Regions from separate parts of the Corynebacterium sp. MSK044 genome, predicted to be linked through region 1. Evidence: riboswitches for the same ligand, from Rfam matches in the RefSeq annotation. Region 1 holds a riboswitch; the other holds the start of a gene.
The links. Region 1 has a riboswitch for cyclic di-AMP ahead of QP994_RS09510 (resuscitation-promoting factor Rpf1 domain-containing protein). Riboswitches for the same ligand answer to the same signal wherever they lie in the genome.
Positions count from the first base shown of each region.

Region 1 (7,379 bases):
AGCGGAAGAGTCAACGTAGACCGTTGCAGACGATGCAGAGCCAGCACCACCAGCGATAGCGCCGAAGCCCTCGACGATGAGGGCCTTCTTCATATCCGGCAGCTCACCCTTCTCATCGGTGAGGCCTGCCTGGCGGCCGAGCGCCGTCATCGTGCCCATGGCGTCGAAGAAGTTTGCCAGCACCAGGGTGAACACCAGCAGCGAAGCCGTGATCACGCCGACCTGAGTAAATGCACCGAGGATGTCAACCTTGCCCACGATGGACAGGTCCGGCACACCACCGAAGGATTCCGGCAGAGTCGGGACAGCAAGGTTCCAGCCGGTCGGGCCCGACTCAGCAGAAGAACCAGCACCGGTGACACGCTCAATGACAAGGGCGATGATCGTATTGATCACGATGCCGATGAACAGGCCGCCCGGGATCTTGCGCGCAACCATGAAGCCACAGATGAACAGGCCAAGAATGAACACGAAGGTCGGCCAAGAAGCAATCGAACCGTTGATGCCCAGTTGAACCGGAACAGTGGTCATTGCAGCATCCGGGATACGGCGAACAAAACCGGCATCCACGAAACCGATCATGGCGATGAACATGCCAATGCCCACGCCGATAGCAGCCTTCATTGACGGCGGAATCGCACGGAACACGGCAGAGCGGAAACCGGACACAGCCAAAATGACGATGACAATACCGTCAATGACCACCAACCCCATGGCCTGCGCCCAGGTCAGACCTTCAGTACCCACCAGAGTGACAGCCACCAGGGTATTCAGACCCAGACCAGCGGCGATACCGAACGGGTAGTTCGCCACAACGCCGAACAAAATACACATGATGCCCGCCACCAGTGCGGTGGCAGCAGCAACCTGCGGGATACCCAACACGTTGCCGGCAGAGTCTTCACTGGTACCCAGAATCAGCGGGTTCAGCAAGACGATGTACGCCATGGCGAAGAAGGTAACCACGCCGGCGCGGACCTCCGTGGCCACGGTGGAACCGCGTTCGGAGATACGGAAGTAACGGTCTAGGCCGGAGCGAGCCTCCGCGACCTGCTCCTCCTCCGAAGGCTGCGACACCTTCGTGGAATCTGTGGTGTTTGAACTCATAAATATGTCCCCTTGCACGGAAGAAATATGACGGGGATAGCGTCCCACCTCACCACAAAATTTTCAAAACCAGCGGCGGTGTTTGGGCGTTAGTAGAGGGGCTTTTCATCGTCGAAAAGCTCTCCGCCCGCATCAAGCTCCTCTGAATCAACCTTGGTTTCGGAGTGCGCGCCGCAACCGTAGACAGCGGAAACAATGCGACCGTCGGCAGAGTATTCATTAGCGCAGACGCCGAAGTTATAGCCCAGCGGCTCCTCGGCAGGAATGAAGAAGGCGCAGGTCTTGCACTGCAGGGCTGCCTGGGAGGCGTGCGCGGAGTTCGGACCGTAATCGCCGCGGCGCCAGCGGTCTTTCGCCGCGTCCAGGCCTGTTTTGGTCAGGTACTGCGCGGTTTCGCGGCCCGCGAACACAATCGCGTCGGCGGCAAACGAATCCGCCGTCAATCGCTCATCGTCCGGCGCCGGTTCCATGAGGTCACCCGGACCAAGGTCACCAGGTCGGAGACGCTCAGAGTACGGCACCCAATCAGGGGCCTGTAGCGCCTCACCCGTTGGCGCGGGCACGAGCGCAACTTCGCTCACGGTGATGTAATCCGAGCCCGTCGCACACGCCACCACCGCATTCCACTCCCACCCGGGATAGCCAGGTACGGAAGCCTCAAAGCGGTGCGTGGCGGCGTTATTGCTCAGCCCGTTGACACCGATGTGCTCCCCCACCTCGCCCTGATCAAGCTCGAGGAGCGCCTCGCGCGCAACATTGACTGCCCGCTGACCAAGCAGGGGCCGTGCGGGTGCATTCTTTGTCTTGCGGGGTTTTCTCTGTGCCACATCCCCATTATGGCCGACGTGTTGCAAGATAGAGCGCATGGCTCATTTCCCGCGCGCTGCGGCACTGCTGTTTGCCGTGCCGCTTCTTGTTTCTTGTTCCACCTCCTCCCCGCAGGGCGTCCAGCACCTCACCGTCCAGATCGAAGAGACCCTGCCTTTCGATGCCACCAGTTTCACCCAGGGCCTCGAGCTCGGCCCGGACGGCACGCTCTACGTGGGCACCGGCATGGAAGGCTCCTCGCGCATCTATCGCACCACGCTCGATGGGCGCGAGCTCGCCAGCCAGGATCTCGCTCCTGAGTTCTTCGGCGAAGGCATTACGCTTGTTCGCGACACCCTCTGGCAACTCACCTGGCAAAACAACACCGCCATTAAGAGGAATGCCGAAACGTTGGAGGAAATCAGTCGCACCACCTTCGACGGCGAAGGGTGGGGCCTGTGCTCCCGCCCCGATGCGGGTGAGGTGATTTTCTCCGATGGCACGAGCGAGCTGCGCCGCATGGATCCGGATACGCTGGCGGAGCGCGAACGCTTCGTCGTCACGCTGGATGGCACTCCCGTGGAAGGCCTCAATGAGCTGGAGTGCGTGGGCGACGATATTTACGCCAATATCTTCACCACCACCGACATCGTGCGGATCGACGCGGCCACGGGAAAGGTCGAGGCGGTTATCGACGCCTCCTTAGTCCCCAACAACGCCACCCCCGACCCCAACCACGTGCTCAACGGCATCGCCCACATTGACGGCGACGAGTTCTACATCACCGGCAAACGCTGGCCGGACATGTACCGGGTCACCTTCGTCCCGGACTCATCCCGCGGATAGACTGCATGGCTATGGGCACCAAGAAGACAAGAGATCAACGCTCCGTAGCCATGCTCGCCGTCATCGCGGTGGTGATCGTGGCCATCGTGGCCGCGCTGTATTTCTATATGGATTGGCGCAACAACCGCCCCGGCACCCCGCCGCAGGACATTGAGGTCACCGCCACCGTTGGCGAGAACACAGCAACCGCTACCCCATTCAGCGTCTGCGAATTCGGACAGGAATGCCCGGAAGGCACCGTGTCCACCATCGACCTTGACGGCGCTGAGACCGTGCGCATCAGCGTGCCCAAGGACGTGGCTTCGCTGCAGTGGTCGCTGCTGAGCATTTACGACGACCCCGCCGCCAACAGCGAGCGCACCTTCACCCCTGGTGAAGCCAACGAAGTTGATGTGCCCGTAAAAAGCGAGGGTGACGAAAACGCCACCCTCGTAGTCATGGAGGTCTCCTGCCTCATGCTTGGCCAGGATGCCAATGGCGAAGAGACCCCGGTGATGGTCACCTGGTCCTTCAGCACCGAAGACGCCTAAGCGTCCAGTTCCTTCGCCACCGCGCGGAGGATCTCCGCGATCTGGCGTCCTTCCTTCCGCTCCGGGTAGCGGCCAGCATCAAGTGCCGGCTGGACTTGGGTCTCGAGCATCGACATGACGTCGGCAAGCATGCTGCTGAGCTCTGCCGGCTTACGACGATTCACCGGACGACGACGCGGCTCATCCAACACCTTGACGCGCAGCGCCTGCGGGCCGCGACGGCCAGCAGCGAAATCAAACTCAATGCGCTGACCCGGGAAGAGTTCCTCTACGCCCTCGGGCAGCACGTTTTTGCCAATGTAGACGTCCTCATCACCCGGGTTAGAGGCGAATCCGAAGCCTTTGTCAGCGTCGAACCACTTCACTTTTCCTACTGGCATCGTTGTCACACCCTTTGTTATTGCATGTTATTGCATGAAAACCGCGATTATACCCGCGGCAAAGTTAAGTCCCATAAAGCTACAGCCCCAGCCAATCCCTTGCGAATCCGCCTCATCCTCGCGACACGCCCACCCCTATGTGAGATAGATCACGTTGATGTTATTTTCCCAGTTCATGCAGCTAGAGCGCCCGGACACTCGACCACGCCAGTCACATTGGCAACATTTTGGTAAACCAGCGTGACCTAATCGTTATAAACCGCTAGAGTTGCCCGCATGCCCTCAAGGGGCCAACCCTAATCGCACGATTGCCACGTTGAATTGTGTCCAGCAATCGCCGCGACAAACTTCATAGGACATAAGCGGGGGACCCACCCGCACGACACCACAACGGTCGCCGTGCACCGCGGGCCCCTCACCGGCCAGAACCGGCCAGTGACACCCGCTGGGGGTGAAGCCGCACACGCGGCCAGGCACTAAGCAAGACCTCAGCCTGAACCCGACAGCTCACCTCGCAGACGTATAACAAGAGAGGAACTTGAATACCTACATGGGACGCCACAGCAAGCAGACCCGCACGTTTTCCAAGGCAGCAGCAGGTGCTTCCGCAGCAATTGCCGCTACTGCCCTGATCAACCCGATTGCTAACGCCGCACCGGACTCTGACTGGGACCGTCTCGCACAGTGCGAGGCTGGCGGCAACTGGAACATCAACACCGGCAACGGCTACTACGGCGGCCTGCAGTTCTCCGCTGGCACCTGGCGCGCATACGGTGGCGGCGAGTTCGCTCCGTACGCCCACCAGGCAACCCGCGAGCAGCAGATCGCTGTCGCTGAGCGCACCCTGGCCAGCCAGGGCTGGGGCGCATGGCCGGCATGCTCCGCTCGCCTGGGTCTGCGTTCCGCTCCGACCCCGCGCAACGTGAGCCCGGCTCCGGCCCCCGCAGCAGCACCGGCTCCGGCCGCTGCACCGGCCGCAAAGTCCGGCGAGCTGCAGGTTGACGCTGTGTACAACAACATTACCCGCTCCCTGGCTGCCCGTGGCCTGCCGGTTCCGGCCCACGTGACCGCAACCTACAAGGCAAACCGTCACGACTACAACGCGTTCTACCTTGCTAACAAGCAGCTGATCGACGCTATCGCAGCTCGCCTCTAATCAGGCTCAAGAGCAACCAAGACAAAGGCGCTCCTTCCCTTCTCATCAAGGGAGTGAGCGCCTTTGTCGTTAGCGCGGTTTAGTTCCGCCGCAAGCATCCAAAACTTTTTTGAGTTTCGCGGGAACCGGCCTGTTTCTGCTGGTCCTCCGCTTGCTGCGTGCGCTCTAGCGTGCGCACCCTGTGGATAGAATTTTGGGTTATCCACAGGTTTTTGGGGCTCTTTCGCGCGTTTTTGGTTTTCGGTTTAGCGTGCGTGGCATGAACGTATTCGGATCACTGGTGGCGGGGTTAACCAACCCGATCGAGGCCCTGGCAGACTTTGATGCCCAGGTACTCCTCGATGCTGGCTGCAGCCCTGCCCGTGTTCGCGAATTTGTGAAAGTCCACACGGCGTACTACGGGAAAACGAAGTTCACCCGTAAGCAAGCCAACGCGATCAAAATCGCGCGGTCGACGAAGAAGGCGTTGGATCAACTCGTCTACATCGAATCCCGAGTAGCACCTTTCACCGACCCCACCGAGAAATGGCGGCTGCGCCTTGCCCTGCTGTCCGTTCCGGGGGATTACGACACGCTCAAGCGCCGGGCGAAAGACATCGTGCCGGAGGTGGACAAGCCCGCACGGGAACCAACAGTCCGGTATGGCCGCTCGGATAAGGAGAGGCGTCCTGTGACCATCATGGCCTTGGAAGAAGACGCGGCAGCTATTGAGTTCGCGACCCGCCAAAACCTCACCGATGGTCCCGCTGGCCCGCAAATGTACGAAAAGCTCATGCGCCTCTTGGGTCTGCGCCCCGACGAAGACGATCAACCTTCAGGTATTGCCCCTGCTGTCCCGCGTCCTTTGATCCTCATCCCGTTGGAGGAGCACATCACAATCATGAGTGGTGACGGGGACGATGTTGTCCTGGGGCTTACTGATGGCACGACGATGACGGGTGCGGAGTTTTTGGCTCAGAACTTTGGGGATGTCCTAGAGGTGGCGATGTTCCACCCCCAAGAAGGCCCCGTCAACCTGTACGACACGCAACGCTTCGCGAACCAGAAGCAACGCGACCTAGCGCGTGCCACCATGCCCACCTGCCCAGTGCCGGATTGCCGGCACGCAGCGGATAACTGCGAAGTCCACCACATCACAGCATGGTCCAAGGGCGGACTAACCAACATGGATAACTTGGCCATGCTGTGCAGGTATCACAACCGCACCAACGACGATGACCCCGCCAAACCCCACTGGGGCAGGGTGGAAAACATCAGAGGCACACCAATGTGGAGATCACCGCGTGGATACCTCGTCCCCAACACAGTCCACCCCTTCGGGGCAATGACACTGCTCTACGGCAGATAACCCACCACCTCACCGAGTAGCCGGCTTGACCGGCTACTCGGTGTGCCCGTTTGACTATGGCGAAGGGCGAGCAACAAAACCGCAGGTCACGGATCGCTGGAAGGCGCGATAGTCAAACCGGCCAATCAATGCCAAAAGCCGAATAGCCGGCGAAAGCTGGCTATTCGGCATGCCCAGAAACTGCTTAGTTCGCGGCGTCCTTGACCACCGTGATTTGCCAACCAGCATTCTGGTTTTGCACGAAGTCCTTCACGCCATGGCCGTTATCAGCGGCCCACTGAGGGATGGACTCTGTGGCCTGGGTGCAGTCAAAGTCAATGATGAGTTCTTCGCCGGCATCCAGTTCGGACATGGCCTGCTTGGCTTCGATGAGAGGGAAGGGGCAGACGTCGCCGAGCGTGTCCAGGATGTAGCGGCCGTTACCGAGTGGACGTGCCGTGGTCTCCTGCTTTGGCTTCGTCTTCAGTGCCACGCCGCCCGGAGCGGAGACGATATTGAACTTCGGAGCTGGCTCCGCATCAGCATCGCGGGGGACGACACCAGCAAGCTCAGGCGCGCTGATGGATTCTTCGGTGGTGTAAACATCAGAGTTCACAGCACCCTGCTTCACGCCGGATGGCTTCAGCCACAGCTTCGCACCGACGTAGACGCCAGCAGCGATGAATGCCATTGCGACCCAACCCTGGTAGCTGAACAGGGAGGTCTGAACCATGCCGTTGCCGACGGTGCAGCCGCCGGCCAACGATGCGCCAACACCCATGCCGATGCCGCCGATGATTGCACGCACGGAGGTGCGGCCGTCGGGAACGCGGACACGGAATTCACCGGACACCTTTGCCGCGATGTAAGAACCAACCAGGATGCCCAGCACGAGCAGGGTGCCCCAGTTGAAGTACTCAGCCTCACCAGTGGTGACGTAGCTGGCCAGGTGAGCGGATGGAGTGGTGATACCTAGGCCGTCGTTACGCCCGGTCGCTGCAGACAGCGGCCATGCGATGACACCCAGCAGGCCAATCGCGGCGCCAGCGGTGTACGGGTGCAGCGGCTTGCGGTACCACGGCTGCTCAAGGGTGACCTTCGGCTTAGCAGCATCGCGAGCAAGATAACGCTGCGCGAGGTATGCGGTACCCAAGGCCAGCGGAATGGCGAACCACCAGGCAGAGACACCAAAGGTCTGCGGCAGAGTGGTCCAACCAGTGTCCCAT
Region 1 is NZ_JASPJJ010000018.1:13,034-20,412, forward strand. Features, by position in the region: partial or broken gene QP994_RS09485 (NCS2 family permease) at 1-966, opposite strand, end outside; gene QP994_RS09490 (DUF3027 domain-containing protein) at 1,197-1,973, opposite strand; gene QP994_RS09495 (glutaminyl-peptide cyclotransferase) at 1,972-2,760, shown strand; gene QP994_RS09500 (DUF2771 domain-containing protein) at 2,772-3,290, shown strand; gene QP994_RS09505 (cold-shock protein) at 3,287-3,670, opposite strand; cyclic di-AMP (ydaO/yuaA leader) riboswitch at 4,001-4,207, shown strand; gene QP994_RS09510 (resuscitation-promoting factor Rpf1 domain-containing protein) at 4,221-4,826, shown strand; gene QP994_RS09515 (HNH endonuclease signature motif containing protein) at 5,086-6,174, shown strand; gene QP994_RS09520 (YeeE/YedE thiosulfate transporter family protein) at 6,359-7,379, opposite strand, start outside.

Region 2 (7,379 bases), on a different contig from region 1:
ATGGTTATCCTTCGGCGTCCGTGGCAAGGACGGGCGACCAGCCATATCCCAGTACTGCTTCAATTCACGGGTGAAGCGCGGCAAATCCTTGGGCAGCTTCGTCATATCCCCCCAGAGCTGAGCAAACACCACGTGGTCGTAAGCCCCCACCCACGCCCACAGCTCCGGACGGTGCCCGCCAAAGGTCAGAAACTCATAAACCTCGTCCCGGATCTGGCGCTGCGGCTTCCACACTGGATTATCCAGATTAGGCAGCTTAGCTAGCACGTTTTCGCGCACCCACCGGTTCGCGCGTGTCCCATCAAAATCGGTTGAAACCGCGTAGTACTCGCGCCCATCCTCCGCAACAATGCCAATGGACACGAGCGTGATGGTCTGACCATCCTCAATAAATTCAGTGTCGTAGAAGTACCGCACAAATAGCCTTAATCCAGCGTGTTCCCCGTGGGCTCAGTGCCCTTCGGGTACCCCTTGCCGGCTTCAAGAGACTTCTTCACATCGGCGGCGTACGCATCCACATAGGGGTAGCCGGACAGCTCAACGAGCTGCTCCATGAAGAAATCCGTGAACGGACGCCACACGGCTGGATCATCTGGCTCAAAACCGTTGTCACGCGCCCACTGGTGCGGGTCAACTGGCTCACCAATTTTTACGCGCACCTTCGTCGGACGGGGTATCCATGAACCAATCGGGTTCGCATTACGGGTACCAATCATGGCTACCGGAATACACGGCACACCCGATTCCATGGCAACGCGAGCCATACCCGTCTTGCCTTTGTAGATCCTTCCATCCGGCGAACGCGTGCCCTCCGGGTAGATGCAGAACAAATCGCCGTTGCCGAAGACCTCCTTGGTCACCTTCAACAACGCCGAACCCGCGTCCTTGGACTCACGGTCAATGGGAACCTGCCCCACCGCCGTCATGAAAAACTTTTGCACAGCACCAGAAAAACCCGGGGATGTGAAGTATTCCTTCTTCGCTGGATGAACCAGCTGGCGCGGGCACACCAGCGGGAAGTAGAAGGAATCCATGACTGCCTGGTGGTTGGACACCATGAGCGCCGGGGTGCCCTCCGGCGGGATATTGTCCAAACCTTGGGTCTCCGGGCGGTTCCACAAACGCAGCCACGGCCCAATCAGGATGTACTTAAAGAACTTGTACCACTTGTTGTTCATATTTCCTCTACATCTGGTGTCGGGCCAAATCAGCAACGCCGATCATACCTGCCTGCGAGCCCAAAACGGCTGTTTGAAGTGCCGGCAAGGGCCGAAAGCCAGCGCCTACCACTGAACGTGCCATGGTCTGCTGTGCTGTATCTAGGAATAAATCCGCATCGCGGCTCACTCCCCCACCCAAGACGATGAGTTCCGGATCCAACACATCGCACACCAAGGAAAGACCTTGACCAAGCCACATGGCGAAATGGTCCATCGTGGCTAGGCCCAATGCGTCGCCGGCGCGCGCTGCCGCGACGACATCATTGCCCGTTGCCCGTTTATCCACGGCTTTGCGGTACAGCTCACAGGACTCAAAACCACCCTTAGTGGCAATCTCTACTGCGGTATCTACCAGCGCAGTGCCCGATGCGTAGCGCTCCAAGCAGCCCTGTTTGCCACATGAGCATGCGCGCCCACCAGGAACCACAGTCACGTGACCGAATTCTGGGGCAGTACCAAAAGCACCACGGTAGATCTCACCGTTATGCATGAGCGTTGCACCGATCCCAGTACCAACCGCAAACAGCACCCACGTTTTCGCATCTTGCGCAGCCCCAAAACGGTACTCACCCCAGGCAGCCGCGTTCGCGTCATGCTCCAATCTCACGGGCAGCCCGAGCTCACCTTGCAGGATCTTCCTTACCGGCTCGTTGTCCTGCCACGGAAGATGAGGGGCAAAGCGAACCACTTCACACTCGGGATCGAGGAATCCAGCGACAGCAAGCCCCACAGAGCCAATCGCGCCAGCTGGGCTGCGATGACGCAGCGTATCTACCATGCCCACGATGGCATGGCGTAACCCTTCAGGCGTGTGCGGGGTTCGCGTGGACTCAACATCAAGGACGCGGCCCCCCTCATCGACGACACCGGCGCGGGTGTTTGTGCCCCCGATATCGAACCCGATGGTCAGCTTTGTCTCAGACATAGGGCATTATTCTAGCCCTGCTCTCCGAATAGCACGCCCTCGAGCCTGTCCCCCAAGGCTTGCCAGGAGAAAATCTCAGACACATGCTGTCTCCCATTGAGGCCCATTGCTTTTCTGCGTGCCCCGTCCCCCAACAGCTCCACCACCGCTTCCGCGACCGTCTGAGCTCGGGATCCATCGACGACAATGCCAGTGTCTGGAGTAACAGTCTCTGGTGCTCCGCCTGAGGTACCTGCAATGACTGGAACTCCGCATGCCTGAGCTTCAAGGTAGACGATGCCAAGACCCTCCACGTCCAACCCGCCTCCACGGGTGCGCGCCGGCATGGCCATAATGTCTGCCGCTGCGACAAGGTCACGCATGCTTGTCCGTGGCAGACGCCCATGAAACGTCACTGCCCGCGCATAAGACACCGCGAGCTGCTCAAGTTTCTTCCGATACGGCCCCTCCCCAATAACGGCAAGACGGGCATCTGGGAAAGCCTCTTGTATTGTGCCCCACCCGCGAATCAGTTGATCCTGGCCTTTACGTGCGACCAATCGGGAGGCCACCACAACGAGTGGTTCATCCCCATAGCCGAACTCACTGCGCGTGCCCACTTTTTGCGCTGAGGTTGCAGGGCGGAAAAACTCCGTGTCCACACCGGAAGGCAAAGCAACATAGTCCGGATGAGCACCAAATGCAGAAGAAAATCGACGTCGCGTGTATTCCGACACATACGTCAACGTGTCTGTCGTTTTCCCAATGCGGCGCAGCATTTGCCTTGCCACGGGCAGCATGGACCAGCCAACCTCATGCCCATGTGTCGTGGACACGATCCGCATGGCACCAGCCTTGCGTGCCTCTTGGGCCAAAAGTGCAAGCGGCGCCGCCGCACCAAACCACACGGTATCAATCTTGTGTTCCCGGATGATCCGCTTCATTTCACGGGCTGCGGCCGGCGTAGGAAGCATCACCGTGCGGGGCCAGCGGTGAACGAGGTACTCCTGGGCAGCGTCGAAAAGCTTCGCAGCTTCCACATCCTGCGTCGACGCGAATACGACTATCGAATCGCGGCCCCGACGCGCGACGACCTCTGAAACAAACTGCTCTAGATACGACTGAATCCCACCAACTGTCGGCGGGAAATCATTCGTAACAAGCAGGACCCGGCTAGTAGCGGACTGCACCCTGCACCGGCATCGAATTCAATGGAACAACCTGAACCGGAATACCGTAATCCGACGCGTGAACCACCTGGCCGTTACCGATGTACATGCCCACGTGCGTCACACCTGGGTAGTAACCAATGATGTCACCCGGTTGAAGCTCCGACATGGACACGCGTGTACCACCCGCAAGCTGCGCCTGGGACGTACGGGGGATCGACTTGCCGTTCTGAGCATAGGACCAGACCATCAAACCAGAGCAATCGAACTGGCTCGGACCAGCTGCACCCCAGCCATACGGCGAACCCAACTTAGCCAAAGCAGCCGACACAACACCAGAAGCATGCGCCGAGGCTGGCACATTGAGAGCAACCGGGCCGTTCTTCGCCTCCCAGCGCGCACGCTGCTCCGGCGTGAAGCCATCAACCTTGGCCTCTATCTCCTTAACCTTGTCATCCAGCTCCTCGCGTTCACGCTGAAGCTTGTCGCGCTTGCTTTCCAGCTCACTCTGACGGAAGTTAGCTACAGCGACCGCGATGTCTGCGTCCGTCGCACGCGAAGCAGCGACCTCATTCAAACGCTGGGATTCCTCCAACGTGCGCTGCGCGGAACGCGACAAGGAACCAAGATAGGAAGAACGGTCAATCGCCTCTTGCGGGTTAGCAGACTGCAGTGCGTTCAAATGCGCATCATTAGACAGGTTCCGGTACTGGGTCCGAGCCGTACCATCGACCTCACCCTGAGCACCAGAGCGCGCCGCCTTGGCCTCCTCAGCATCACGACGTGCATCCTCTGCAGACTCACGAAGCGCAGAGACCTCGCCCTCACCCTTGGTGATCTCGTCCTCGATCTTCTTTACTTCTTCCGACTTCGCAGTCGCTTCCTCAGAGATGTCGCTGAGCTCCTTGATGATCGTTTCAATCTCATCAGCCTGCGCTGGCACCGCCAGGTTCACCGCTGAAAATCCAGCAATGAGACCCGCCACAACCATCGGACGGAAACGGAAGGAAGCGCGACGCATGTCCACTTAAAGCGACCTCTTTTCGGACAAAAATAACAAGCCTGTAGCTCAAGAACCTTAAACAAAGGTACAGCGCTAGAACTCTGCGGTCAAGCAGCGAATAAGTACAAATCCACTGGTTGTTACAGGTGTGAAAATTGAGAAAACCCGGCCGAAGCCGGGTTCGAAATCTCTACCGCTTAGAAGCGCACTGCCGAGTGGATCGGCATGTAGTTCAGCGGACGGTAACCCACGGGGGTACCAGAGTTCAATGCATCGATGATCTGGCCATTGCCAGCGTAGATGCCAACGTGGGAAGCACCACCGTAGTACACCACGATGTCGCCTGGCTGCAGAGCGTTGATGTCCACGCGCTGGCCAGCGGAAGCCTGAGCGCCGGAGGTGCGCGGAATAGACTTACCCGCCTGGGCGTAAACCCAAGAGGTGAAGCCGGAGCAGTCAAAAGCCTGCGGGCCGGCAGCGCCGTAGACGTACGGGGAACCAATCTTCGACTTGGCAATCTCAACGATGCGCTGGCCCTGCGGCTGAACTGGGGCCGGAACAGCACCCTTCACAGCAGCGTTGAAGTTCGCGCCCGGAGCAGCCTTGCCAGCGAGGGACGGAACCCACTGATCAATACCCGGCACGTTCTCAATACCCGGCACGGTGTCAATGCCCGGGACGTATGCAGAAAGGTTAGTGTTCGGGACACGCACCTCAGCAGCGCCAGCAGTGGCCGGGCTAACGAGGGTAGCGCCAGCGATAACGGCGGATGCAGCAGTAAGACCGCGTTTGGACGCGGACGTGGTCTGGCGGCGATGCTTAGCCACTATGTAACTCCATATCTTCCAGTCGCCTACCGGGTTAGCTGTCGGGTTCGGTACTAGAGATCACCTACAAGAAACTCCGGCGCCGCGGTGGCGCTCCTTGTTTCCCGTTCACCCCAGGGAAATTTTCGGTTCCCCGGCTTCCTCATGTCATGTGGTGAAACAAAAGGAACTCGGCTGTATGTATTTACGATGTCTAGGTTTCGCTTGCCGCCTGGTGGCTGCAAGGTCTCGAATAGGTTACGAAATGGACACGATGATTGTCTAACGGCGCGCCCGTTATTTTCTTGTTATTTAAAATATCTACCGAAAACACCGCGAACGCCCGTTGCCCCCCCTTTAATGCAGTGCCAACACGAATCAACAACCTACCTATTCCTACCTGCAGTTATCTTCCCTTCTCCCAAAACTCTCAATGCGAAGTTTAGAAATTGTCAACCTGAAGAAAAACTTACTGTGATTCTAGTCACATTATCGTGTTTATCGTTTTGTTATACGCGTAAGGCCCCTCTCCCACTCGGGGAAAGGGGCCTTTGCTAAACCGTTTTTTACTTACCGGCGTCGCGGTCAGTTGCGGATTTCTCCGCCTCAAGTGCGCGCAGGGTCTCCACCTCTTCATGGTGGTTGTTGCGGGCAATCTCGTTACGGCGTGCTGTGATTTCCGGATCGTCAGCCTTGAAGATACCGGAGGTCTCGGAGTCTGCGTAGCCAAGCTCGTTGAGCTGCTTCGGTACTCGTGCGCCACCGTACTCAAGCGGAATTTGGTTGCCGTGCTCATCCACCGGACCGACGGGCTGGTGAACTGCCACGAACGCACCGTTCGGAAGGGTCTGGATCACACCGGTTGCAATACCGTGCTCCAGGACCTCACGGTCAGAACGCTGGAGACCGATGCAGATGCGGTAGGTGATGAAGTATGCCAGCGGCGGCAGAACCAGCAAGCCGATGCGACCGATCCAGGTCATAGCGTTCAGCGAAATCTGGAAGTGGTAGGCAAACAGGTCGTTACCGCCTGACAGCGTGAGCAGCAGGAAGAAGACCAAGCCCATAACGCCAATGCCCGTGCGTACCGGAACATCGCGCGGACGCTGCAGCAGGTTGTGGTGCTCATCGTCGCCGGTGACCTTCTTTTCAATGAAGGGGTACGCGATCAGTGCGACGACCATGGCACCTGCCAGGAGCGCAACCCAGAACACACCAGGGATGGTGTAGTTGCCAAGGTAGAGCTCCCATGCCGGCATGACACGAGCAGCACCGTCAGTCCAGAGCATGTAGATATCAGGCTGTGAACCAGCGGAAACCTGGGACGGGTTGTACGGACCAATGTTCCAGATGGCGTTAATAGTGGTAACACCTGCCATCAAAGCCAGCACTGCGAAGACCACCATGCCGAAGCCAATTGCCTTGACTGCGAACACCGGCATAATACGGATGCCCACGACATTGTTCTCGGTGCGACCAGGACCCGGGAACTGGGTGTGCTTCTGGAACCAGACGAGCAGCAGGTGCGCCGCAATGAGCGCGAGGATGATGCCCGGGAGAATCAGCACGTGCAGGATGTAGAAACGATCCAGCATGAGGTCGGACGGGAAGTCGCCGCCAAACATAGCCCAGTGCAGCCAGGTACCGATGATCGGCAGACCCACGATGATGGCGGACATAATACGGAGACCCACACCGGAGAGCAGGTCGTCCGGCAGCGAGTAACCCATGAAGCCCTCGGCCATACCAAGCAGGATCAGGGTGGAACCGATGATCCAGTTAGCCTCACGTGGGCGACGGAACGCACCAGTGAAGAAGATGCGCATCATGTGGGCGAACATCGCCATCATGAACATCAGCGCGGCCCAGTGGTGCATCTGGCGGATGAACAGACCACCGCGGACTTCAAACGAGATGTCCAAGGCAGTTGCGTAGGCGCGAGACATCTCAACGCCGTTCAGCGGCAGGTAGCCACCTTCGTAGATAACCTTCGTAATGGAAGGGTCGAAGAACAGGGCCAGATAGACACCAGTCAGCAGCAAGATGATGAAGCTGTACAGCGCCATCTCACCGAGCATGAAGGACCAGTGGGTCGGGAAAACCTTGTTCAGCTGTGGGCGGAGAACGCCCGCGATTGTGAACCGCGAATCAGCGTTGTCCGCGGCTTTTGCGAGTTTCGTGCTCATTAGGACTTACGCTCCCAGAATGCCGGGCCAACGGGCTCAATGAAGTCCCCGCGGGCGATGAGGTAACCGTCTTCGTCGATGTCGATCGGCA
Region 2 is NZ_JASPJJ010000001.1:122,775-130,153, forward strand. Features, by position in the region: gene QP994_RS00580 (polyadenylate-specific 3'-exoribonuclease AS) at 1-417, opposite strand, end outside; gene QP994_RS00585 (lysophospholipid acyltransferase family protein) at 426-1,178, opposite strand; gene QP994_RS00590 (ROK family protein) at 1,186-2,145, opposite strand; gene QP994_RS00595 (glycosyltransferase family 4 protein) at 2,157-3,314, opposite strand; gene QP994_RS00600 (C40 family peptidase) at 3,298-4,314, opposite strand; gene QP994_RS00605 (C40 family peptidase) at 4,494-5,123, opposite strand; cyclic di-AMP (ydaO/yuaA leader) riboswitch at 5,132-5,309, opposite strand; gene qcrB (cytochrome bc1 complex cytochrome b subunit) at 5,669-7,288, opposite strand; gene qcrA (cytochrome bc1 complex Rieske iron-sulfur subunit) at 7,288-7,379, opposite strand, start outside.
Region 2: another riboswitch for cyclic di-AMP. It lies ahead of QP994_RS00605 (C40 family peptidase); the one in region 1 lies ahead of QP994_RS09510 (resuscitation-promoting factor Rpf1 domain-containing protein).